Regions from separate parts of the Sphingomonas sp. HMP9 genome, predicted to be linked through region 1. Evidence: riboswitches for the same ligand, from Rfam matches in the RefSeq annotation. Region 1 holds a riboswitch; the other holds the start of a gene.
What was found. A riboswitch is a leader RNA that binds a small molecule or an ion and turns the genes downstream of it on or off. The one in region 1 is predicted to bind thiamine pyrophosphate.
Positions count from the first base shown of each region.

Region 1 (11,907 bases):
GGCGGCCGGCTGGCTGCGCGGTAGCTTGATCGCCATCCATGCGCCGACCGCGAGCGCCATCGGCACACCGAGCCAGAACATCTCGCGCCACCCGGCATGCGTGGCGACGAACCCGGCGAGCGTTCGGCTGAGCAAAATGCCGCACAGCAACCCCGACATGACCGTCCCCACGGTCGCCCCGCGTCGGTCCGGGGCAGCGAGGTTGGCGGCCAGCGGGACGATCTGCTGCGCGACCGTCGAGGCGATGCCGACGAGCAGCGATGCGGCCACGACCAGGCCAGCGGTGGGCGCGACGGCGGCGGCTACCAGCGCGGCGGCAAGTACCGCGAACTGGATCACGATCAGGCGTTTGCGCTCGATCAGGTCGCCGAGCGGCACGAGGAAGAACAGCCCGGCGGCATAGCCGAGCTGAGTCGCGGTGGGGATCAGCGTGGACAGCTTGCCGGGCAGGTCCTTCTCGATCACGCCGAGCATCGGCTGGTTGTAATAAATATTGGCGACTGCGACGCCGGCGGCGGCGGCCATCGCGAACGTCACGCTGCTGGTCAGGACATAGCCCGTCGTTCTGGGTTCCGGACGGTGTTGCGCAGTCGGTGTCATGGTCAATTCCGGGGTACGACGCTGCCTGAAGGGCGCGCCGTGCGTGAAGGTGGACGGGTCGGGCGGTCGGCAGGGTGGAGCGGCGATGCGCTCGCGTTAGATGGGCAGCTTGCCCTCAAGGTAAAGTGCGGACGGCAGGCGCGACGGCAGCGTCGGTTCCGGTGCGGTACGCGTCGCGGCGGCACGAAGCCAGTCGGGACCGCCGTCGCGGTGTCGGGTCGATCCATCCGAGCGCGTCGGCACCTTGCCGTAGATCGGTGGCCCGTCCCAGCCGGGTGACCCTGCACCGAACGACGCAGCGATGTTGCCGTATGTCGACGGATCGCGCCCGTCGAGGCTGAGCCGGTCGTTCAGGTAACAGGCGGTGGCCCACGCAGTCTCTGGATCGGGGGTCAAGGCGATGATCCGCTTGGCCCAGTACATGCGCAGGTTGTTGTGCATCCACCCGTCGATCAGGAACTGGCGCTGGCACGCGTTCCAGGTCTCGTCGGTGGTCGTGCCGTTGAGCAGGTCGCCGAGCGTTTCCACATCGGGGCGCGGGTCCGCCGCATGCGCTGCGAGCGTCTCTCGCGCCCAGTCGGACACGCGGTCGTAGCGTTCGGGTGAGGGCAGCGCGCGGGCCTGGTAGTGGAACCACTCGCGCCATGTCAGAAGTTCGTCGACGAACTTGGTCTTTGCGGCGGCGGGCGCGGCGGCGGCGTCGACGGTGGCCATGACCTCCCGCGGGCCGATCACGCCGAAGTGGAGATAGGGCGACAGCATGCTCGCACCGACCGGCTTGGTCGCATCGTTTCGAGTCGTCGCATAGGTCGGCAGCACCGTGTCCATCAGCCGTTCGAGCTTCGTCAGCGCGCCGTCGCGGCCAGCTGGAAAGTCGGGACTGAGCGAAAGCGAATGGTCGATCGCCGCGCTCTCGACCAGCCGGTCCAGGTCGGCATTGGTACAGGATTCGAGTCGATCGGACGTGAAGGGTAGGGGACCGTCATACGCGGCGACCGCGGCGGGGAGATCGGCGATCGCGCACCAGTCCGCCCGCACCGCCTCATGCTTGCGGCGAAATGCGGTGGTCGAGCCGATACCGTCGCCCAGCAACGCGGGGGGTACCAGGCATGCGGCGTTGACGCCGAACATCGCGACGTCGGTGCGGGCGGCGACGCGGTCCGACTGCCAGCGCGCGACGAAGGTCGGCTGGTCCTCGACGAACACCGCGGCGCTGTCGGCGGCCAGACGGTAGACGAGACCCTTTTCGCGCGCGTCGGCGCGGTCGACGTGCTGGACGCAAGCGAGGTCCCGTTGGCGACAGTCCAGCGCCAGATCGCGGCTCGCGCCGAGAATGAAGCGGTGCAGGCGATCGGACGCATAGGGGTAATCCTCGCGCAGTCCGTGATAGACGAGGACGGGCAGGCCAAGATCGTTGCCGAGACGGATCGCCGCGTCGATCACCGGATTGTCCCGCGCGCGCAGCGCCTGTTGCAGCCAGCACAGGACGTAGCGTCCGCCAGGCCGGACTTCGCGAACATTCACGCGGCAAACGCGCGGCGCCTCCGACCAGGATGCCAGCGACGGGACGTTCGAGGATTGCGGAAGCGGCGATACCATCATGGCCCAACACACCGGGGCCCCGCTACGATCCCTTACGGCCGGGCGTACGACATTGCATCGAGCGCTTCGGAGATCAGCGCGGCGACGACGGTCTGGCCGAGCGCATCCGCCTCCACCAAGGCATCTTCGAGATGCTCGCGAAGCCGCTGATCGGGATTGAGCGTCCGTTGGGGCATGTCTCAATTATATCGATCGCAACGTCGGACTATACAAGTCGTCTCTTCGACTAATCGCAAAATATAAACGTCTCATCCCAATGAATTCTGGAAAGACGGTGTTGCTACCTGATACATCGGCAGGTCTCGCGTCTCACAAATCCCGGTAGTAGAAGATCTCCGGTTCTTCGGCGGGACGTAAACCGACGATCTGCCCGGCCAACTGCCAGTTGGTAAGCGCCAAAAGCCTGACGGCTGCGCTGTTGTGTGCGCCGGTCGAAATGAAGACCCTGCCGTTCAGGATCGATTTCAGTTCGGCTATCAATGATTGGGCGATGCCGTGACGGCGATAGTCGGGATCGACGACCAGCTTGTTGACATAGTCCTTGCCGATGCATCCGCCGGTCTGCCACGCGATATAGCCTGCGATCACGCCGTCCACTTCGGCAACCAGCATCCGGCGCTCGACGATCTCCGCGATCCGGTCTCCGGGGAAGGAATCGAACGCCATCAGGCGGGACAGGTCATAGGGTTGGGCGGCTCGTATCGCGGTCATGCTCTCTCCCTGCTGCAACCGATCGCTGGGTCCAGGCCGGTCGCTTGACGAATAGAACGGACAGTCCGGTAGGAAGTCTCACGAGTTGCTCTGGATCATATAGATTCCGGGTAAGGACCCGTTTCGTGCTCCTACCGTGCCCGAACGAGTTGCCGGGACCGTGTTCGCGCGGATAAGCTGGCGCCATGGAAAACACCGCACCCCAACTCGACCTGTTCACTCGCCTCGAGATCGCCATCGAGGAACGCAACGAAGCGGCCGAGGCCTTCGACGTCTTCAAGCAGGATGCCGTGATGGCGCACGCGCCGGCCGCTGGACAGGAACCTGCCGTGACCAGCGAGGACGCCGCCGATGCCGCCGCGGGCGAAGTCGACGATTTCAACGCTGAGGTGAATGCGCTGCTGCAGGGTGCGAACGACGCGGAGCTCGCAGGCGTGTACGAACAGTCGGGAGGCGAGATCGGCCACCCGGTCGCCGAGGCAGTGTTGGGCGAGATCAAGCGCCGCGAGGGTCGTGCCTGATCGCGCAGACCTTTGCTGCCAGCGGCGAGAATCATGATGCGGTGAGTCTAAATGCCGCACCGTAACGTATCTGTCACACCGTTGCGGCGTCGGCGCTCCCTTGCCGACCCCGACGGTGCTCGTTGATCGAGCTGCCGAGGCGGTCGGCCTACCTTGTTTTCACAGCATGTTTTCTGGGTAGGTCGGCCGCTGCGCGCCGTTTTTCGCGCGGCTCTTGGGGCGCAGCGGCGCAATCGGCGAGGCACACTCGCCAGATCAACGCGTTAGCCCTTTCCACCACCCGTTCGACCGCCTAAGCCGCGTGCATCCCCGGGGGCCGCTGATGCGCGGCTGAGAGGTGGGCAGCAGCCCATGACCCGCTGAACCTGATCCGGCTTATACCGGCGTAGGGAGGGTCTGCGGCTGGCCCGTCGTCCCTCCGATTGGAGTGGACGTGACGTTTTTCAGTGCTGGTCTAAGTGTGATTTCCGCCGGGCGCGAGCGCAGGCTTTTGGGGTGTGTCGCCCTATCTCTGTCGGCGAGCCTTGCTGCGGCGTCAGCGAGCGCGCAGGTCGTGGTGGACCCGGTCGAGCCTGCTGAAATCCGGGTGGTAGGCAAGCAGGACCCGGCCGGGCTGTTGCCCGACCAGAAGGTGCCGCGTGCGCAGAGTGCGATCTCCGCCGACTTCATCGTCAAGCAGGCGCCGACGCTCAACGCGTTCCAGCTGGTGACGCTGTTGCCCGGCGCAAACGTCGCGTCGAGCGACCCGTACGGGCTGTCGACCAGTTCCAGCCTGACGCTGCGGGGGCTCGGCCAGGACGAGATCGGCGTGCTGATGGAAGGCGCGCCGCAGAACGACATCGGCTATTTTTACGCCTATCCGTCGCAGTTCGCCGACCCCGAGAACCTCAAGCGTATCTCGCTCGCGCAAGGCTCGGTCGATATCGACTCACCCACGCTCGGTGGGGCTGGCGGGCTGTTGTCGCTGTCGCTCGACGATCCGAAGGAGCGTCCAGGGGCGCTCGTCGACCTGTCGCTCGGCAGCTACGCGGCGCGGCGCGGCTTCTTCCGTGTCGATAGCGGGACGATCGGCAATACCGGGCTGAAGGCGTTCCTGTCCTATTCGAACACGCGTGCCGACAATTGGCGCGGTGCCGGCTACGACACGCGCCAGCATATCGACGCCAAGATCCTCAACGAATGGGGCGCCGGCAACCGCGCCAGCCTCGCGCTCTCGTACAACGATGCGAATTCGTCGAGCTATCCCAGCCCGACGCTCGCCGAGTGGAACGCGCAGGGGCGCGGGTTCAACTACGACACGCGCTACACGGAGGGGAACACCAACTACTGGCGCCTGTACCGCGCGCCGTTCCGTAACCTCTATGCCTCCGCGCCGGTGCATCTGGTCCTGACCGACCGGCTCGCGCTCGACACCACGACGTATCTCCAGTTCGGCTATGGCAACTCGCCCTACGGGACGCAGCTGACCACCGAAGGAAACTTCCTCGGCACGGAAGAGCTGGCTCAGCCGATCGCGCTGCCCGGTGCGGTCGACGGTGTTGCGACGGTGCTCGGCAACTACACCGGCGACCAGATGCGGACCGGCAACGTCAGCAAGCTGACCTTCAAGACCGGCGTGCACACGCTTACCGCGGGGCTCTGGTTCGACTATGGCACCGACCGCGTCACGCAATCCTACACGTCGATCGACGCGGACGGCGCGCCGACCGATCGCTGGGGATACCGTGCCAAGGCGATCCGCACGGCCGACGGGCGGCTGCTCGCCTATGAGAACCAGCGCACGGTGACGGTGACGAAGGGCTTCTTCCTTGCCGACAGCATCGCGCTGACGCCGCGGCTGACGGTCGATGCCGGGTTCAAGGGCGTGAACGTGTTGCGCAATGGCCGCAATTATCTGCCCGGGCCGCAGGACAAGGTCCGCAACGACAGCTTCGCCGCCTTGCCGCGCGCCGCGATCCATTACCGTCTCGACGATCGGCAGCAACTGTTCGCCAACATCACCACCAACTTCCGCACGCCCAACGAATTCACGCTCTACAACAGCTATTATGGCGGCGAAGTCGTCGTGCAGGGGACGAACGCGCTGAAGAACGAATATTCGGTGTCGCAGGAGATCGGCTATCGCTTCATCGGGGAACACTTGTCCGCCTCGCTGACCGGCTTCCACTACAAGTTCCGCAACCGCCAGCTGGCCACCGTGATCGACCAGGGCGGTGCGGAGGTGAACGCGACGCTCAACGCCGGTGGCCAGACCTCGTACGGCGTCGATGCGGAGATCGACTACCGCCCGGTTGCGGGTGTCAGCCTGTACGTTTCCGGCGAATATCTGCACGCGCGGATCGACGACGATCTCCCGGTCGGTGCGGATTTCCTGCCGACCAGGGGCAAGCACGCGGTCTCCAGCCCGGCCGTCCAGTTCGGTGTCGGCGGGATTTACGACGACGGCCGGTTTTTCGGCAGCGTCGCGTCGAAATATATCGGCCGGCAATATGCGAGCTTCATGAACGACGAACGCATCAAGGGCTATGCGACGCTCGACCTATCGGTCGGCATGCACCTGGCGGACTGGCTCGACGGCAAGCGCACCGACCTGCGCGTCAACGCGATCAACGTCACCGATCCGCACGTCCTTGCCGGCGTTCAGTCGGTCAGCACCAACGCTCAGGATACGATCGGCCGAAACGGCACGGTCATCGCCGGTTCGCCCCCCGCTTATTATGTCGGCAGTGGTGCGGCGGTCATGGCGACGATCTCGCGGGCGTTCTGAGGTGGCGACGCAGCTGAAGCATCTCGTCCACGGCATGGGTACGACGCTGGAGGCGCCGACCTGGCCCGCCATCGCTGCGGACGAGGCCGAGGCGGTGCTGACGCATTTTCCGGCGGCGGGGCGGATGACCGGGCTGCACTGGCATTCCCCGCGACCGTTCTCCGCCGCGACGCTGGTGCACACAACGAACGGCGCGTTCCTGCTGAAGCGCCACCATCACCACGTCCGCACCGTCGATGGGCTCGCCGAGGAACATGCGTTCATCGCGCATCTCGCTGGCGCGGGCGTATCGGTGCCCGAAGTGATCGCGACCGCAGAGGGGGCGAGCGCCGTCGCGATCGGTCCGTGGTCGTACGAGTTGCACCGACAGGCGGCGGGCGAGGATCTGTATCGCGACCGGCTGTCGTGGACGCCGTTCCTCTCGCGCGACCATGCCCATGCCGCGGGCGTGGCGCTGGCGGAATTGCACGTCGCGGCGCGCGGGTTCGATGCGCCAGCGCGGCGGCAACAACCGCTGGTCGCGAGTTTCACGATACTTCCTTCCGCGGATCCCCTGGTCGCGGCGAGCGCGTATGTCGCCGCCCGCCCTGCGCTGGCCGCGTTCCTTGCGGAAAGTCCATGGCAAGCGCAGCTCGCCCGACTGTTCGAGCGGGCCGATGGCGACCTGTCGTCGCTGCTCGCGAAACAACCGCCGCTGTGGACGCATAACGACTGGCATCCCTCCAATCTCCTCTGGACGCGAGGGGGTTCCGTGCGGACCGTGTTCGACTTCGGGTTGGCGGATCGGACGAGCGCCATTCACGACATCGCGACGGCGATCGAGCGGACCGCGGTGCGATGGCTGGATCTTGGGCAGGGGGCGGACGACGCGATCGCGGTTCCCGAGACGGCGCTGGCGCTGTTGGCGGGCTATGCCACCGTGCTGCCGCTGAGCGGTGCGGAGATCGCCGCGATCGTGTCGCTGTTGCCGCTGGTCCATGTCGAATTCGCGCTGTCGGAGGCCGAGTATTTCACCGGCGTCGTGGCGGATACCGCGTCCGCCGCGATGGCGTGGGACGGGTATCTGATCGACCACGCCGATTGGTTCTTCTCGCCGCCCGGCAAGGACTTCCTGCGCCGGATCGCACTGTCATGACGCCGCTCGAGATCGTCGCGGTGGTCGTCAGTTTTACCGGAATATGGCTGACCGCCACGCGCCGCATGCTGTGCTGGCCGGTCAATCTCATCGCCTGTGCGCTCTACTTCAAGCTGTTCCTCGACGTGCGGCTCTATGCAGACATGGTTCTCCAGGCGGTGTTCGGGATCGCCATCGTCTATGGCTGGCTGGCGTGGGCGCGCGGCAAGGTCGATAGCGGCGACGTCGTCGTCGAACCGTTGCGGCCATCGCGTGCGCTTGCGGGCCTTGCCGCGGGAGCGGTCGGGGCGGTCGTGATCGGCTGGTTCATGAGCCACTACACCAATGCCGCGTTGCCATGGGCCGACGCGACGCTCAGCAGCTTCAGCCTGGTCGCGCAATATTGGGTCGCGCGACGGCATGCGGCGAACTGGCTGCTCTGGATTGCGGTCGACATCCTGTATGTCGCGATGTTCGCGTACAAGGGCCTCTTGCTGACTGCCGGACTTTATGCGGCGATGGTCGTGCTGGCCGTGATCGGATATCGGCGCTGGCGGGCGCGCGCCACGACCTAGTGCGCGCGAAACGGAGATCGGGCGTTGGCGGACATGACGAAGGACTGGGATAGCGACGCGGTCCGCAAGTGGCTGGACGCACGGGGTCTCGCCGCACGATCCGAACAGGTCGTCGCCGAGCGCGGTGGTCGCGAATTACAGGACGACTGCGACAAGGCGTCGGCGGAGGAAATGGTCTGTTCGCTGATGAACCGGAAGGGCGTGGCGGATAGCCAGGCCGCGTTTGCCGCTGCGCTTGCCGCGATACTGGAGCGTGACGAATATATCTGGCGCGGTGTCTATAATGATACGCGCTTCGACCGGCATGTGCGGTCCTACGCCAAAAAGCTGGTCAAGATGGCGAAGACGAACACCGGGTTCGAGAACATCGCGCACTATCAGTAGAGGTTGGATCAGTAGAGGCTGGATCGATAGGGACTGGCCGGCAGCCCGCCCGACGGAGCGGGCTGCCGGTAGAGATCAGCGGCGGTCGAAGTCGAACCAGCCGCGCTTGGTGCCATCGGCATTGTATGCGGGGCGCGCCGACGATGCCGCGACCGGACGCGTGCTGGGCGATACGAAGATCGAGCGATCCTCGACCGGCGCGCGGGTCATCGTCACAGGGGCGACCGGCGCAACCGGAGTGGCCTTTACGAGGCGCGCATTCTCGTGCTCGGCGTCGACCGCGCGCTTTTCGGCGGCGGTGGCGCGGATGTCGGCATCCTTCCTGGCGACCGCGTGCGCGTCACGCTCGGCGAGATAGCGCGCCTTCCACTTCTTGCCACCGGGATGGCTCGCCAACCCGAACAGCCAGCCGGCGATGAAGATCAGCGCAAGCGCGGCGAATTGCGTGGGCGTGGAAAACAACGGCATCGGAAAAACCCTCCTGTTACGGGGGCTCAACGATCCGCTCGCGTTGCGGTTGCCTAGCCCTTCAGCAGCGCGTCGGAGATCGAGCAGGCGGCCGGGCCGAGGATGACGACGAACAGCACGGGCAGGATGAACAGGATCAGCGGCACGGTCATGATCGCGGGCAGCCGGGCCGCCTTTTCCTCGGCGCGCATCATCCGTTCGTTGCGGAATTCGCCCGACAGCACGCGCAGCGCCGACGCAAGCGGCGTACCGTATTTCTCGGTCTGGATCATCGTTGTGACGACGCCCTTCACGGCGTCCAGCTTCACGCGCAACGCGAAGTTCTCGAACGCGCTGCGACGGTCGGTCAGGAAGCCCAGCTCGATCGCGGTGAGGGTGAATTCCTCGCCCAGTTCGGGGTAAGCGCGGCCAAGCTCGCGGGCGACGCGGTGGAACGCGGCATCGACGGTCAGGCCCGCCTCCGCGCAGATCACCAGCAGGTCGAGCGCGTCGGGAAGGCCCTTGCGGATCGCATCCGAGCGCTTCTTGATCTTGTTGTCGAGATACAGGTCGGGCGCCTTGTAGCTCAGGATGAAGCTCATCGCGACGAGACCGTATTTCTTCAGCGGGCCCCAGGTTGCGAAACCATCGGTGCCGTAGACCCAGTAGAGCATCGCCCCGCCGATCACGATCGGCAGGACGAGCCGGCCGAAGATCACCGCCGGTGCCCATTCCTTCGAGCGGATGCCGGCCTGCATAAGCTTGACCTGGACCGCCTTGACCTGGCTGTCCTGGAGCATTTTCATCGACAACAGGATGCCGCGCATCTGATCGGCGGCGTCGTTGCGCTGGACCAGTTTCGCGCGGCGCTTGGTCGAGGCGGTGATACCCGCCTTCAGCTGCTCGCGACGGTCGTTCAGCGCCTTGACGCGCTTGGCCATCGGATCGCGGACGGTCGTCACCGCATAGATCGCGATCATCACGGCGAACGCGGCGACGCCCGACAGGATCGTCGCGACCCAGAGTACGTCGACCCCGAGCAGGGTAGGTCCGGCGGTCTCGCCCATCGTCAGTCCCTCAGATCTCGAAATTGATCATCTTGGCCATGATGAAGGCGCCGATCGCCATCCACACCATGCCCCCCATGCCGATCGCCATCAGCCGCTCGTCGACGAAGAACCGCTGCATGTAGGTGCCGTTGATGAACCAGATCAGCGCGAACACGATAAACGGCAGCGCGCCGATGATGTACGCCGACGCCTTCGATTCGGACGACATCGCCTTGATCTTCAGCTTCATCTGGCCGCGCATGCGCAGGACGTTGGCGAGGTTCGCCAGCGTCTCTGCGAGATTGCCGCCGGTCTCGCGCTGGATCGCGATGGTGATGACGAAGAACTGGAATTCGGGCGTGCCGAGCCGGTCCGCGGTTTCCTGAAGGGCGGCGTCCATCGTTCGGCCGATCTTCATCTTGTCGCTGACCGAGCGGAATTCCTCGCCGACCGGGCCATCGAGCTCGTGGCCGACGACGCCGATCGTCTCGCTGATCGGCAGGCCCGAGCGCAGGCCGCGCACCAGTAGTTCGATCGCGTCGGGAAACTTTGCGGTGAACTTGCCGATCCGCCGGTTGATCGTCTTGCCGACGACGAGATGCGGCAGGCCGATCCCGACGAACAGACCGAACAGCAACGCCAGCAGGATCGGCATGCCCTTGAACAGCATGAGCACCGCGACGACCAGCGCGATCCCCGCGGTCGCCAGACCATATTGGCCGACCGTCCAGTCCTTGCCCGTCATCGCCAACCGCTTTGCGAGCTGCTCCGGGTTGGGCAGGATGCGACCGAACGCCACGTCCATCTTGGTATCGCGCGCGTTCGAGATGCGGCGCATATGCGCGTCGGCCACCGAGACGACGTCGCTGTGCCGGTCGCGCACGGAGCCGAGCCGGCGGGATTGCGCGCGATTGGCCGAGGGCCCGGCAAAGGCGAACACGATCAGGCCGAGCACGACACTGGCGCCGATCATCACGACGAGAAGCGATGTCATGTCGGTCATCGGCGGTCGCATCCGACGCGCGGCGAGACAGCCGCCGCCGCCGGTGCGTGCGTTCGAACGCGTAGCGTCATTTCGCCTTTCCCGGCTTCGGCGTGCGCTTGGCCATCAGTCCCCGGAGTTCGCCGAACTTGCCCATCAGCGATCCGCCCCGCGAGGCCTTTAGGCCGTCGATACCGCAGTCCGCGACCGCCGCGGCGAGTGCACTGGCGAGCGCGACGATCGGGGCGATCGTCTTGCTGGCCTTGCCGACTTCGACGATCGGCTTGCCGAGCTTTGCCGCCTGCGCCGCGAGCTTCTGGTCGAACGACACGAGATAATCGATCTTACGCTCGATCGAGCCTTCGAAATCCTTGCGGTTGATTTCGAGATTGCCGCCGGTGTGCACGCGGTTCGCGACGACGAACACCTCGCTCTGCGGCGCGTTCGTCTTCAGCCACGACAGGATGCGGATCGTGTCGCGTGCAGCGGCCAGCGTCAGGTCGGTGACGATCACCGCAAGCTTCACGTCGCTGATCAGATGCGGGTGCTGGATCATCATCGCCCGCGGCAGATCGACGACGGTGCACTCGAACGCCGTGCGCATCTCCTCCTGCAACTGGTGGAAGGCCGACCCGTCGGTAATCACCGGCGCGCTGATCGGTGCCTCGGCGCTGAGCACCGACAGGTTTTCCGTTGCCTTGACCATGGCGCGTTCGATGAACAGTCCGTCGATCCGGCTTGGGTTCTCGATCGCGTCGGTCAGGCCGCGGCCGGGCTCGAGATCGAGGCCGAGCGCACCCGTACCGAAATGCACGTCGAGATCGAGCAACGCCGTCGAACGCTTCTCCTTGTCCGCGAGCAGCCACGCGATCGACGTCGCGATCGTCGACGCGCCCACCCCGCCGCGCGTGCCGACGACCCCGACCGAGCAATGCGGGCGCTCGGGCGACAGGTCGACGGGCTTCGGCGCGTTAAGCATCAGCTGCGCATGCACGAACGCCTCGCGCAGCATGTCGGGATGGAGCGGCTTGAGCAGGTAGTCCTGGATCCCGCTGGCGACCAGGTCGCGGTACAGGCGGACGTCGTTGACCTGGCCTGCGGCGATCACCACCGTGCCGGGTTCGCAGACTTCGGCGAGGGCGTGGATGTCGTTCA
Region 1 is NZ_AP022673.1:1,795,700-1,807,606, reverse strand. It holds gene HMP09_RS07980 (MFS transporter) at 1-600, opposite strand, end outside; gene HMP09_RS07975 (deoxyribodipyrimidine photo-lyase) at 697-2,202, opposite strand; gene HMP09_RS07970 (hypothetical protein) at 2,235-2,378, opposite strand; gene HMP09_RS07965 (GNAT family N-acetyltransferase) at 2,512-2,868, opposite strand; gene HMP09_RS07960 (hypothetical protein) at 3,099-3,434, shown strand; TPP riboswitch at 3,734-3,843, shown strand; gene HMP09_RS07955 (TonB-dependent receptor) at 3,988-6,201, shown strand; gene HMP09_RS07950 (phosphotransferase enzyme family protein) at 6,203-7,336, shown strand; gene pnuC (nicotinamide riboside transporter PnuC) at 7,333-7,890, shown strand; gene HMP09_RS07940 (hypothetical protein) at 7,924-8,274, shown strand; gene HMP09_RS07935 (hypothetical protein) at 8,350-8,742, opposite strand; gene HMP09_RS07930 (type II secretion system F family protein) at 8,796-9,788, opposite strand; gene HMP09_RS07925 (type II secretion system F family protein) at 9,799-10,773, opposite strand; gene HMP09_RS07920 (AAA family ATPase) at 10,841-11,907, opposite strand, start outside.

Region 2 (11,907 bases), 1.1 Mb from region 1:
AGGGCTGATCCGCACGATCCTGTACCGCAAGGGTCTGCAGACGCCGAACCCGATGCCGTCGCTCATCACCGCCGCCAACCAGATCAGCGACGCACGCGACAGCCTCGACGGCACCGTCACGAACAGCACGACCGGCGTGATCGGCGACGACGATCAGGGCATCACCGGTTCGGATCCGACGATCTCGAACATCGTCCCGACCGACGCCAACGGCCTGGCCTACAGCCGGTCGGTCGCGCAGGTGCACAACATCGTCTACCTGACCAACACCGCGAAGATCGGCGGGGGCTTCTTCCCCAACGGGACGAACAACCGCCTCGATTCGCTGCGGACCAGCGGCGCCAACGCGTGATCGTCATCACGAGCTAAACAGGAAAATCCGGGTCGCGGCGCACATTCAGAGCGTCGCGGCCTCTCGTTTGGGGAACGAACCATGACACATCTTACGAAGCTCACCATGCTCGCCGGTCTCGCCGCCGCGGGCATATTTGCCGTTCCGGCCGCCGCGCAGGACATGACCACCGACAGCGACCGCAAGCCCTTCTCGGGCGTCTATATCGGCGCGGCCGGCGGCTATGACGTTCAGGGCAACGACATCGGCTCGTCGATCCTGTTCGATCGCAACGCCGACGGCAATTTCAGCGACAACGTCAACACCATCACCGGCGCCAACGCCTTCTCGCCGGGCTTCTGCAACGGCTCGGCCCGCACCGCGGTGCCCGCTTATGGTTGCCGCAACGACGACGACGGCTGGTCGTATTACGGTCGCGCAGGCTTCGACGTGCAGAGCGGACCGTTCGTGGTCGGCCTGGTCGGTGAATTCGGCAAGTCCGAGATCACCGACAGCGTCGCGGCCTTCTCGACCACGCCTGCCAGCTACACGATGGCGCGCAAGCTGAAATGGGAAGGCTCGGTCCGCGCCCGCGCTGGGTTCGCCGCGCGCAACACGCTGTTCTACGCCACCGGCGGCGCTGGTTATGCGAAGATCGACCGCCTGTTCTTCACGACCAACACCGCCAACGCCTTTGCCAGCAGCGGCAAGCGCGAGAAATGGGGCTACGTCGCAGGCGGCGGCATCGAGCAGAAGCTGACCAAGAACATCTCGATCGGCATGGAATATACCTATCACCAGTATAAGGACGATGACGCCCGCGTCCTCGTCACTGCCGGCACCACGCTCGCCGGCAGCCCGGTCCTGCTCGCGAACAACCCGTTCGTCCTCGCCCCCAACACCGCCGGCACTACCTTCCGCCGCAGCGACGAGAACTTCCGCTGGCACTCGCTTCGCGGCACGGTGGCGTTCCGCTTCTGAGGCGAAGGGCGGCTTGTGCCGATCGGCGCAAGACTCGCCCAAGCCCGGCCAGCGCAGCAAAGCACGCCACAAGGCGTAGCTTTGCTACGACTGACGGCGCGGAGTAAGAGCAAAGGCCGTTGCCCCAATCCGGGCAGCGGCCTTTCTCGTTAAGGGACCCCGCGCTCATAAAGAAACGCCACCCCGGCGAAGGCCGGGGCCCAATTGGGGGACGACGGTAACGACTGGCGGTCCTTCATTATATCCATCTTGCCAATTGGACCCCGGCCTCCGCCGGGGCGGTGCGGTGCGCAATATGGGCCGCTCAGCTTTCCCCATTGCACCCCACCCCCATCCGCCTATGCTCGCCCCACCCCGGGGGAGCGCTTTGATCCGCGCTTGAGAGGAAGGCAGGAGCCTTCGACCCGCTGAACCTGATCCGGTTGATACCGGCGGAGGGAGGGAGCGGACGTCAAAGAACCGCAGCCTTGCTCCGAGACCTTTAGGAGCAAGCGCATGGCCGACATCGAAGCACGCACCGAAACAGCAGACATCGGCGTAACCACCGGCCCGATCCGCGGCTCCCGCAAAATCCACGTCGCGGTGCCCTCCAGCCCCGACGTCCGCGTCGCGATGCGCGAGATCGTCCTCGACCCGTCCTGCTCCGAGCCCCCCTTGCGCGTCTACGACACCAGCGGCCCCTATACCGATCCGCGCGCCACGATCGACATCAACGCCGGCCTGCCGCCACTCCGCCGCGCCTGGATCGAGGCTCGAGGCGATGTGGAGAGCTACGACGCGCGAGAAATCCGTCCCGAGGATAATGGTCAGCTAGGCCCCGATCGCTCCGGCGGCGTCCCCCAATTTCCTGCCGCCATCAAGCGCCCCTTGCGCGCAAAACCCGGCGCCAACGTCAGCCAGATGCACTACGCCCGCCGCGGCATCATCACCCCCGAAATGGAATACGTCGCCACCCGAGAAAACCTCGGCCGCGCCATGCTGAAAGACTACGCCCGAGACGGCGAATCCTTCGGCGCCCAGATCCCCGACTACGTAACCCCCGAATTCGTCCGCGACGAGATCGCCCGCGGCCGCGCGATCATCCCCAACAACATCAACCACCCCGAATCCGAACCGATGGCGATCGGCCGCAACTTCCTCGTCAAGATCAACGCCAACATCGGCAACTCCGCGGTCGCCAGCAACGTCGCCGCCGAAGTCGACAAGCTCGTCTGGTCGATCCGCTGGGGCGCCGACACGGTCATGGACCTCAGCACCGGCCGCAACATCCACGACACCCGCGAATGGATTCTGCGCAACTCGCCCGTCCCGATCGGCACCGTGCCCATCTACCAGGCGCTCGAAAAGGTCGGCGGCGTCGCCGAAGACCTCACCTGGGAGATCTTCCGCGACACGCTGATCGAACAGGCCGAACAGGGCGTCGATTACTTCACGATCCACGCCGGCGTCCGCCTCGCCTACATCCCGATGACCGTCAAGCGCGTCACCGGCATCGTCTCGCGCGGCGGCTCGATCATGGCGAAATGGTGCCTCAGCCACCACAAGGAGAGCTTCCTCTACGAACGCTTCGACGAGATCACCGAGATCATGAAGGCGTACGACATCGCCTACTCCTTGGGCGACGGCCTGCGCCCCGGCAGCATCGCCGACGCCAACGACGAAGCGCAGTTCAGCGAACTCTACACGCTCGGCGAACTCACCCACCGCGCGTGGAAGAGCGACGTCCAGGTCATGATCGAAGGCCCCGGCCACGTGCCGATGCACAAGATCAAGGAGAACATGGACAAGCAACTCGAAGTCTGCGGCGAAGCGCCCTTCTACACGCTCGGGCCGCTCACCACCGACATCGCCCCCGGCTACGACCACATCACGAGCGGCATCGGCGCCGCGATGATCGGCTGGTACGGCACCGCGATGCTCTGCTATGTCACGCCCAAGGAGCATCTAGGCCTCCCCGACCGCGACGACGTGAAGGTCGGCGTCGTCACCTACAAACTCGCCGCCCACGCCGCCGACCTCGCCAAAGGCCACCCCGCCCCCCAGATGCGCGACGACGCGCTGTCACGCGCCCGCTTCGAATTCCGCTGGAGAGACCAGTTCAACCTGTCGTTAGACCCCGACACGGCGGAGCAATACCACGACCAGACGCTCCCGGCAGAAGGCGCCAAGACCGCCCATTTCTGCTCGATGTGCGGCCCGAAATTCTGCTCGATGAAGATCACGCAGGAGGTGCGCGACTTCGCGGGCAAGCAGAACGCGGCAGCGGACACCTTTATCGCCGCCGATGCTACAGATGCCGATCGTGCCCTGTTCGCCAGCGGCAAGCGTTCGGTCGCCGACGCCGAAGCCGGCATGGCCGAAATGAGCACCCGGTTCCGGGAGACGGGGAGTGAGGTTTACTTGCCCGCGTCCGGATGACCGGGCGCGGCCAAGCCGTCCCTGCGCCAGCCACTTCCGCCGCCAAGGCCAACGCCCCGCAGACCTTCACCGCGAGCGGCCTGAAGCGCCACGCGTAGCCTCGGTCGCGCAGGCCATCGCGCTGCTCGAACCCGCCACGCCGGATCATCCCGAGACGGACATAGAGTTCGATCGCCGCCTCGAATGGGCCATGATCGGCGTCGTCTCGCCGCCGCCTTACGGCAATCACGACGACGACGAAGAGTGACCGCGTCTACGCCTAACCCGGCCTGATCTCTCGTTCAGTAAATCCGGTGAAATCAACGCGAAAGCCTCACCGCTTCCGAACGAACTCCGCGCGCAGCACCAGCCCCTTGATACCCTCGTAGCGACAGTCGATTTCCTGCGCATCGCCGGTCAGCCGGATCGACTTGATCAGTGTCCCGCGCTTCAACGTCTGCCCAGCACCCTTCACGGTCAGGTCCTTGATCAGCGTCACCTGGTCGCCGTCCGCGAGCACATTGCCGACCGAATCGCGCACCACCACCGCGCCGTCATCCGCCGCCACGGCGGTCGCATCACCACCGGCGACCCACTCGCCGGTCGCCTCGTCGTACACATAGTCTTCGGTCATCGGTCGGTCTCCGGCAGCGCCCAGTCGATCGGCGCGCGCCCATGGGTTTCGAGAAAGGCGTTGGCCCTGCTGAACGGCCGCGATCCGAAGAACCCGGTCCGTGCCGCCAGCGGCGACGGGTGCGCCGACTGGATCACCAGATGCCGCCCACCCTTCGCCACGTCGTCGACGAACGCCGCCTTCTTCTGCGCATACGCCCCCCACAGCAGGAACACGACCGGTTTGTCCTGTGCGTTCACCGCCGCGATGACGGCATCGGTAAACCGCTCCCATCCGCGCTTGCTGTGCGATGCGGCCTCGCCCATCCGCACGCTCAGCACCGCGTTGAGCAGCAGCACGCCCTGCGCGGCCCAGTGGTCGAGCATGCCGTGGCGCGCGCGCGGGATGCCGAGGTCCGCCTCCAGCTCCTTGTAGATGTTGACGAGGCTCGGCGGCGTCCGCACGCCCTCGCGCACCGAGAAGCTCAGACCATGCGCCTGTCCCTCGCCGTGATACGGGTCCTGCCCCAGAATCACGACTCGCACCTGATCGAGCGGCGTCAGCGCCAGCGCGCGGAACCGGTCGGCGTCATCAGGAAAGATCCGCGCCCCCGTCGCGCGCTCAGCCTCCAGAAACGCATCGAGCGCGCGCATGTACGGCGCCTCGAACTCGGCATGCAGCATCTGCCAGCTTGGCGGGAGGGCGGATGTCATCATCTCCGCCGCATGTCGGACAGGGCAGGGGCGTGTCAATCTGCGCTACTTCTTGTTCCCCCGCGGAGGCGGGGGCCCAGGATCTCGCAGGGCAACGCCCGTAACCCTGGACCCCCGCCTCCGCGGGGGAACGGCGATCGTGTGGCTCTGGATCCCAGCCTCCGCGGGGAAACGGCGATCGTGCGGCGTTCGCTGCGAGGTGAAAGGCTCGCACAACGCGCCCCGGCTTATTATATGCGCCGCCATGACAGAGATCACCGTCGCCGCGCTGCAGCTGGGCTTCACGCCCAACATCGACCGCAACATCGCCAACGTCTCGCGGCTCGTCCACGAGGCCGCCGCGAAGGGCGCGCAGGTGATCCTGCCGCCCGAGCTTTTCGAGGGCGAGTATTTCTGCCGCGTCGAGGACGAGGGCCTCTTCGCCAACGCCGCCCCCGTGGGCGAACACAAGGCGGTGCTCGCGATGCAGGCGCTCGCGGAGGCGCTGAAAGTCACGATCCCGACCAGCTTCTTCGAGGCGGACGGGCCGCATCATTACAACAGCCTCGCGATGATCGGCCCCGACGGCAACATCCAGGGCGTCTATCGCAAGAGCCACATCCCCGACGGCCCGGGTTACGAGGAGAAGTTCTACTTCCGCCCTGGCAACACCGGGTTCAAGGTCTGGCCGCACGCGTCGGAGGCGGGGCGGACGACGCTCGGCGTCGGCGTCTGCTGGGACCAATGGTATCCCGAGACCGCGCGCGCGATGATGCTGATGGGGGCGGAAGTGCTGTTCTACCCGACCGCGATCGGCAGCGAGCCGCATGATACCAGCCTCGACACCGCGCGGCTGTGGCGGCGCGCCATGGTCGGCCATGCCGTCTCGAACGTCGTGCCGATCGTCGCCGCGAACCGCGTCGGCGTCGAGCACGGCCAGACCTTCTACGGCACCAGCTTCATCGCCGACGAGCGCGGCGACATCCTGGCGGAACTGGGCCGCGACGACGAAGGCGTGATCACCGCGACGATCGACCTCGACATCGTCAAGCGCCACCGCGCCGCGTTCGGCTTCTTCCGCGATCGCCGCCCCGATCTCTACGGCCGGCTGGTCCAGGACATCTGACGCTCCCGCCATTCCAGCGAAAGCTGGAATCCAGATTTACACGCCGCAGCGGATGCGGCTCTGGATCCTGGGTCGAGCCCAGGATGACGGGTATTGGGGGCGATCGTCAGAACAACGCCATCCCTGCCAGCAGCGCGCCGACCAGCGCGGCCGTGCCCGCCACCCACAGCAACCACCGCCGCCCGGTCAGCGCGGTGATCGAGGCCAGCGCGATCGCCACCTGAATCGCGGTCACCGCCAGCGCCAGCTTGGTATGCGGCCGAAGCGCCTCGTCCGATTCCGCGTTCGCCATCGCCGATTGCCGGTCGAGCGTCTCCGCCTCCCGCTTCAGCGCCGTCCCGCGCGCCGTGTACCGCACGATATCCGCGCGGTGCGTCGCCATCCGCGTCGCATCGAACCCGGGCGGGGCGAGATCGACCTCCATCTGCGCGATATGCCGCTTCAGATCCTCCGCCTGGTAATAGCCCCACGCGTCCGACGCCTGCGCCTTGATCAGCACCGCCTCGTTCTTGTGGAGCAGCGCCTCGTTCTGCGTATGCCCGCCGAGGAAACTCGTCACCGCCGCCAGCGTCGCCAGGATGGCGGTGAACAACGCGATCCGCTGGTCGAACGCCTCCCCGCCCGCGGCACGCTCTTCCGACAGTTGCTCATGCAGCCCGCGCACTTCGAAATCATCGTCCATGGCGATCGTTCTAGCCTTCCGCGCGTGACTGGACGCTGATGGTCGGGTGACATATTTGTAAGCGCGCCATGACGTTACGCGACGCTCGCTATCTTTTGCTGCCGCTGGTTGCCCTGCTCGCCGGCTGCGCGACGCCGTCCGTCAAGAGCTTCCCCCAAAGCGATCACTTCAACGGCACGCGCTTCTTCAACCCGGACGGCGTGCAGGGCAGCACCGGCGAGCAGAAACAGGGCCCGGTCGCGCTGCTGCGCAATCTGGTGAAGCCGCCTTATCGAAGCTGGCCCGAAGTCCCCGTCACCCCGTCGCGGCCGCCGGCGCATGTCGACGGCCGGACGATGCGCGTCACCTGGATCGGCCATTCGACCGTGCTGGTGCAGACGCAGGGGCTCAACATCCTGACCGATCCGATGTGGCTCGAACGCTCGTCACCGGTGCAGTTCCTCGGCGTGAAGCGCGTCCGCGCGCCCGGCGTGCGGCTGGAGGACCTGCCCAAGATCGACATGATCCTACTCAGCCACGATCACCGCGACCATCTCGACATGCACGCGATGCGCCGGCTGTGGCACCGCGACAAACCGCTGATCGTGACCGGCCTCGGCAACGACCAGATCCTCGCACGGAACGGCGTCCATGCGGAAGCGCGCGACTGGGGCGGGCGGGTCACGCTTCGTCCCGGCATCGACGTGATCGTCGCGCGCGCACATCACTGGAGCCAATACGACCCCGGCGACCGCGACACGACCTTATGGGCGGGGTTCACCGTGACGCTGCCCGGCGGCAACCTGTATTTCGCGGGCGACACCGGACCCGGCGACATGCTCTGGGCAACCGAGGCGCGCCGCGCAGGGCCGGTCCGCCTCGCGATCCTGCCGATCGGCGCATATCATTTCGCAGGCCACGAGACGGACAATCACATCGGGCCGGACCAGGCGGTGACCGCGTTCGAACAGCTCGGCGCGGCCTATGCGATCGGCGTCCACTGGGGCACGTTCGAACTGACCGCGGAAGGGATCAACGAGCCGCCCGATCACCTCCGCGCGGCGCTGATCCGCGAGCACATCGCCGCGGACCGCTTTCGGACGCCCGAAGCCGGCGAGGCCTGGGTGATCGAGTAGAGTCTACAGCACCCATTACCCCCGACTCCACCGTTTCCCACCTCCCCGGCGGAGGCCGGGGTCCAGTTGGTGAACGCTGCTAACTGAACGGTACGCCCCGTTACAGCGACCTTCCCAACTGGACCCCGGCCTCCGCCGGGGAGGTGTAGAAGTGCCTAGCGTCCGATCACGGTCCAGTACCCGCTCAGCTTGCCCCTCGTCTCAAATCGTCTCGCGCAACGCCAGCGCCCGCGCGAAGACCGCGTCGAACATCTCCGCAGTCAACACGCCGGTATTCACGTTGTAGCGCGAGCAATGGAAGCTATCGATCAGGATGCGGCCATCGGGCATCACATGCTCCGCCCCATGCGCAAAGCGCGCCTTGGGCAACCGTCCACCCAGCATCTTCACCGCAGACTGATGCGCAATATGCCCCAGCGCCACGAACACGCGCGCGGTCGGCACCGCGTCCGCCTGCGTCTCGAGAAACGGCCGGCAGGTCCGGATTTCTTCCGGGGTCGGCTTGTTCTCGGGTGGCAGGCACTTCACCGCGTTGAGGATGATCGCGCCGTCGAGCGCCAGACCGTCCTCGGCCTTGGCGCCATAGGTGCCGGTCGCGAGCCCGAACCGCCCGAGCGTCTCGTACAGGAACTGCCCCGCATAATCGCCGGTAAACGCGCGGCCCGTGCGGTTCGCGCCATGCTTGCCGGGCGCGAGGCCGATGATGCCGAGCCACGCCGCCGGATCGCCGAACGCGGGGACGGGGGCGTTCCACCAGGTCGGGAACTCGGTCCGCAATTGCTCGCGCACCCCGACGAGGCGGGGGCAGAGCGGGCAATCATGCGGCGGCTCGGTCTCGGGCAGCGCAGATACGGGCGCGAAGACGGTCGTGACGTCGATCTCGTCGGCCGAGCCGATCGCGGCGTCGGGAAGCGCGGAAGCGTAAGGTGTGGAATCCATGGGATTGCGCTAGGCGGACGAAATGTCGCCTGCAACCCCGCTCCCGCCGATCGCACAGGCCGCAACCACCTACGCCATCGCGCTCGGCTCCAACCGACGCGGCCGCCACGGGAGCCCCGAGCGCGAGATCGCCGCCGCGCTGAAGGCACTCGGCGACGTCGTCGCACGATCGCCGACCGTCACCAGCGCACCGCTTGGGCCGTCGAACCGCCGCTACGCCAACGCCGTCGCGCTGATCGAGACGCCGGAGACTCCGGCGGCGCTGCTCGTCCGCCTCAAACGGATCGAACGCAGCTTCGGTCGCCGCCCCGGCCGCCGCTGGGGCAGTCGCGTGATCGACCTCGACATCATCCTCTGGTCGGGTGGCGCCTGGTCGTCGCCGGGTCTTACCGTGCCGCACGCCGCCTTCCGCACCCGCGGCTTCGTGCTCGGCCCCCTTGCCGGCCTCGTCCCGAAATGGCGCGATCCGCTGACGGGCAGAACGATACGGCAATTGGCGCAATCGGTTGACCGAAAGCGGCCACGCGATTAGGTGCGCGGTCCACGATGGCGGGGGTCCGTAGCTCAGTTGGTAGAGCAAGCGACTTTTAATCGAGAGGTCCCGGGTTCGAGCCCCGGCGGACCCACCATCGATTCCTCGGGCGATGCGCCGAGCAGGTCGCGGCATGTCCCGGCGATTCTTGCCGGCGCATCGGTTGCCGCCGTCGGCATTATCCTGATCCTCCTCGTCGGTCTCGCCGTCGATCACTGGCCGTTCGCGTTCGACCGCGCGATCATCCTCGGCTTGCGCGCGTGGCATGGCCCGTCCTGGCTGCCCAACGTCGCGATCGACGTCACCGCGCTCGGCGGCGGCATCGTGCTGACGCTCGTCGTGGTCGTCGTCACCGGGTTGCTGATCGTCCAGCGACTCTGGCTGACTGCGCTGGCGACGCTGGCGGCGAGCATCACCGGCGGGCTGATCGTCGATTTCGTCAAGGCGCAGGTCAACCGCCCGCGTCCCGACATCGTCGAACACCTCGTCACCGTGTCGAACATGAGCTTCCCCAGCGGGCATTCCGCCAACAGCGCGATCGTCTATCTCACGCTTGCTGGCCTGGCGTCGCAGGTCACGGAGAACCGCGCGACCAGACGGTATCTGCTCGTCGTCGCGATCCTGCTGGTCGGCGCGATCGGGTGCAGCCGCGTGTATCTCGGCGTGCACTGGCCGAGCGACGTGCTGGCCGGGTGGAGCTTCGGCACGCTGTGGGCGCTCGCCTGGTGGCTGGCGACCGCGCGCGTACGCGCCTCAATCGGCGGCGAGCGCTAGCAGCGCCTTCGCCGCCTTCAGATGCGGCGCGTCGACCATCTTGCCCTCCATCTGCAGCGCGCCCGCGCCCGGATTGGCGGCGAACAGGTCGACGATCGCCTGAGCGTTGGCGCGTTCTTCGGCCGACGGCGTGAACGCGGCGTTGATCACCGCGACCTGGCTCGGGTGGATCGCCATCATGCCCGTGAAGCCGTCGCGCCGCCCCCGCGCGGCATAGGCGGCAAGCCCGTCGAGATCGCGGAAATCGGGATAGACCGTCTCGATCGCCGCCACCCCCGCGGCATGCGCGCCGAACAGCGTCAGCGACCGCGCGAGCTGATACGGCGCGGTGTACGATCCGTCCGCCTCGCGCGAGGTGGCCGCTCCGATCGCGGCGGGCAGATCCTCCGCGCCCCAGGTCAGCCCGACGAGCCGGTTCGTGACACCGCCATAGCTGCCGAGCGTGAAGATCGCCGCGGGCGTTTCGGTGGCGATCGGCAGGATCAGGGTGTCGCCGCTCAGCTTGGCGTCGAGCGCGGTGAGGCTGGCCGCGCCTTCCGCCTTGGGCAGCACGATGCCATCCGGCTTGCCCGCCAGCACCGCCGCAAGGTCGTCGTCCGCCAACCCCGAATCGAGCGGATTGATCCGCACGAACAGCGGCACCGTCCGCGGCTGGGCGAGGGCCGCGGCGACATGCGCGCGCGCCGCGGCCTTGCCCGCAGGTGCAACCGAATCCTCCAGATCGAGGATCAGCGCGTCCGCCCCCAGCCCGAGCGCCTTGACCATCCGCTCGGGCCGGTCGCCCGGCACGAACAGGAGCGAGCGGAGTCTCACCGGCCCTTCTCCGCCAGCGCCCGCTCCCACGCCAGCGCATCGCGGACGATCCGGTCGAGATCGGCGTGACGCGGCGTCCAGTCGAGCCGTTCCAGCATCGCGCGATTGTCCGACACCAGCATCGCCGGATCGCCCGCGCGACGCCCTTCGAGACGCCGCTCGATCGTTCTGTTCGTGACCTTGTCGACCGCATCGAGCACCTCGAGCACCGAGAAGCCCTTGCCGTAGCCGGCGTTGAGCGTGTGGCTCTCGGCCGGTTCGGCAACCAGGACTTCCAATGCGGCGACATGCGCGGCGGCAAGGTCGGTGACGTGGATATAGTCGCGCACGCCGGTGCCATCAGGCGTGGCGAAGTCGGTTCCGTAGACGCCGACATGGCCGCGCTTGCCGGTGGCCGCCTCGACCGCGATCTTGATCAGGTGCGTCGCGCCGACGGTCGACTGGCCGCTGCGCCCCTGCGGATCCGCACCCGCGACGTTGAAGTATCGCAGCGCCGCGTAGTTCATCGGGTGTGCCGTGGCGACGTCGCGCAGCATCGCCTCGGTCATCAGCTTCGACATGCCGTACGGGTTGATCGGCACGGTCGGATCGCCCTCCGCGACCGGCACCTTCTCGGGCGTGCCATAGGTCGCGGCGGTCGACGAGAAGATGAAGTGGGGGACATGCTCGACGACTGCGCTCTCGATCAGCGCGCGGCTGGCGGCGGTGTTGTTGCGGTAATATTTGAGCGGATCGCTGACGGACTCGGGGACCACCACCGAGCCGGCGAAATGCATGATCGCGCGGACGCCGTGCGTCCGGATCGCCGCGCGTACCTTCGCGTCGTCGGCGACGTTCGCCTCGACCAACGTAGCGCGGCGATCGACCGCCCAGTCGAACCCGGTGACGAGGTTGTCGAGCACGACGACGTCA
Region 2 is NZ_AP022673.1:2,893,618-2,905,524, forward strand. It holds gene HMP09_RS12985 (ferritin-like domain-containing protein) at 1-352, shown strand, start outside; gene HMP09_RS12990 (outer membrane protein) at 434-1,312, shown strand; TPP riboswitch at 1,658-1,769, shown strand; gene thiC (phosphomethylpyrimidine synthase ThiC) at 1,808-3,730, shown strand; gene HMP09_RS13000 (hypothetical protein) at 3,702-3,977, shown strand; gene HMP09_RS13005 (alkylphosphonate utilization protein) at 4,044-4,343, opposite strand; gene ung (uracil-DNA glycosylase) at 4,340-5,035, opposite strand; gene aguB (N-carbamoylputrescine amidase) at 5,280-6,140, shown strand; gene HMP09_RS13020 (DUF4337 domain-containing protein) at 6,247-6,822, opposite strand; gene HMP09_RS13025 (MBL fold metallo-hydrolase) at 6,891-7,937, shown strand; gene HMP09_RS13030 (uracil-DNA glycosylase) at 8,139-8,876, opposite strand; gene folK (2-amino-4-hydroxy-6-hydroxymethyldihydropteridine diphosphokinase) at 8,899-9,408, shown strand; tRNA gene HMP09_RS13040 (tRNA-Lys) at 9,430-9,505, shown strand; gene HMP09_RS13045 (phosphatase PAP2 family protein) at 9,661-10,182, shown strand; gene HMP09_RS13050 (HpcH/HpaI aldolase/citrate lyase family protein) at 10,162-10,995, opposite strand; gene galE (UDP-glucose 4-epimerase GalE) at 10,992-11,907, opposite strand, start outside.
Region 2: it holds a riboswitch for thiamine pyrophosphate, as region 1 does, so the genes downstream of both, thiC (phosphomethylpyrimidine synthase ThiC) here and HMP09_RS07955 (TonB-dependent receptor) in region 1, are expected to answer to the same signal.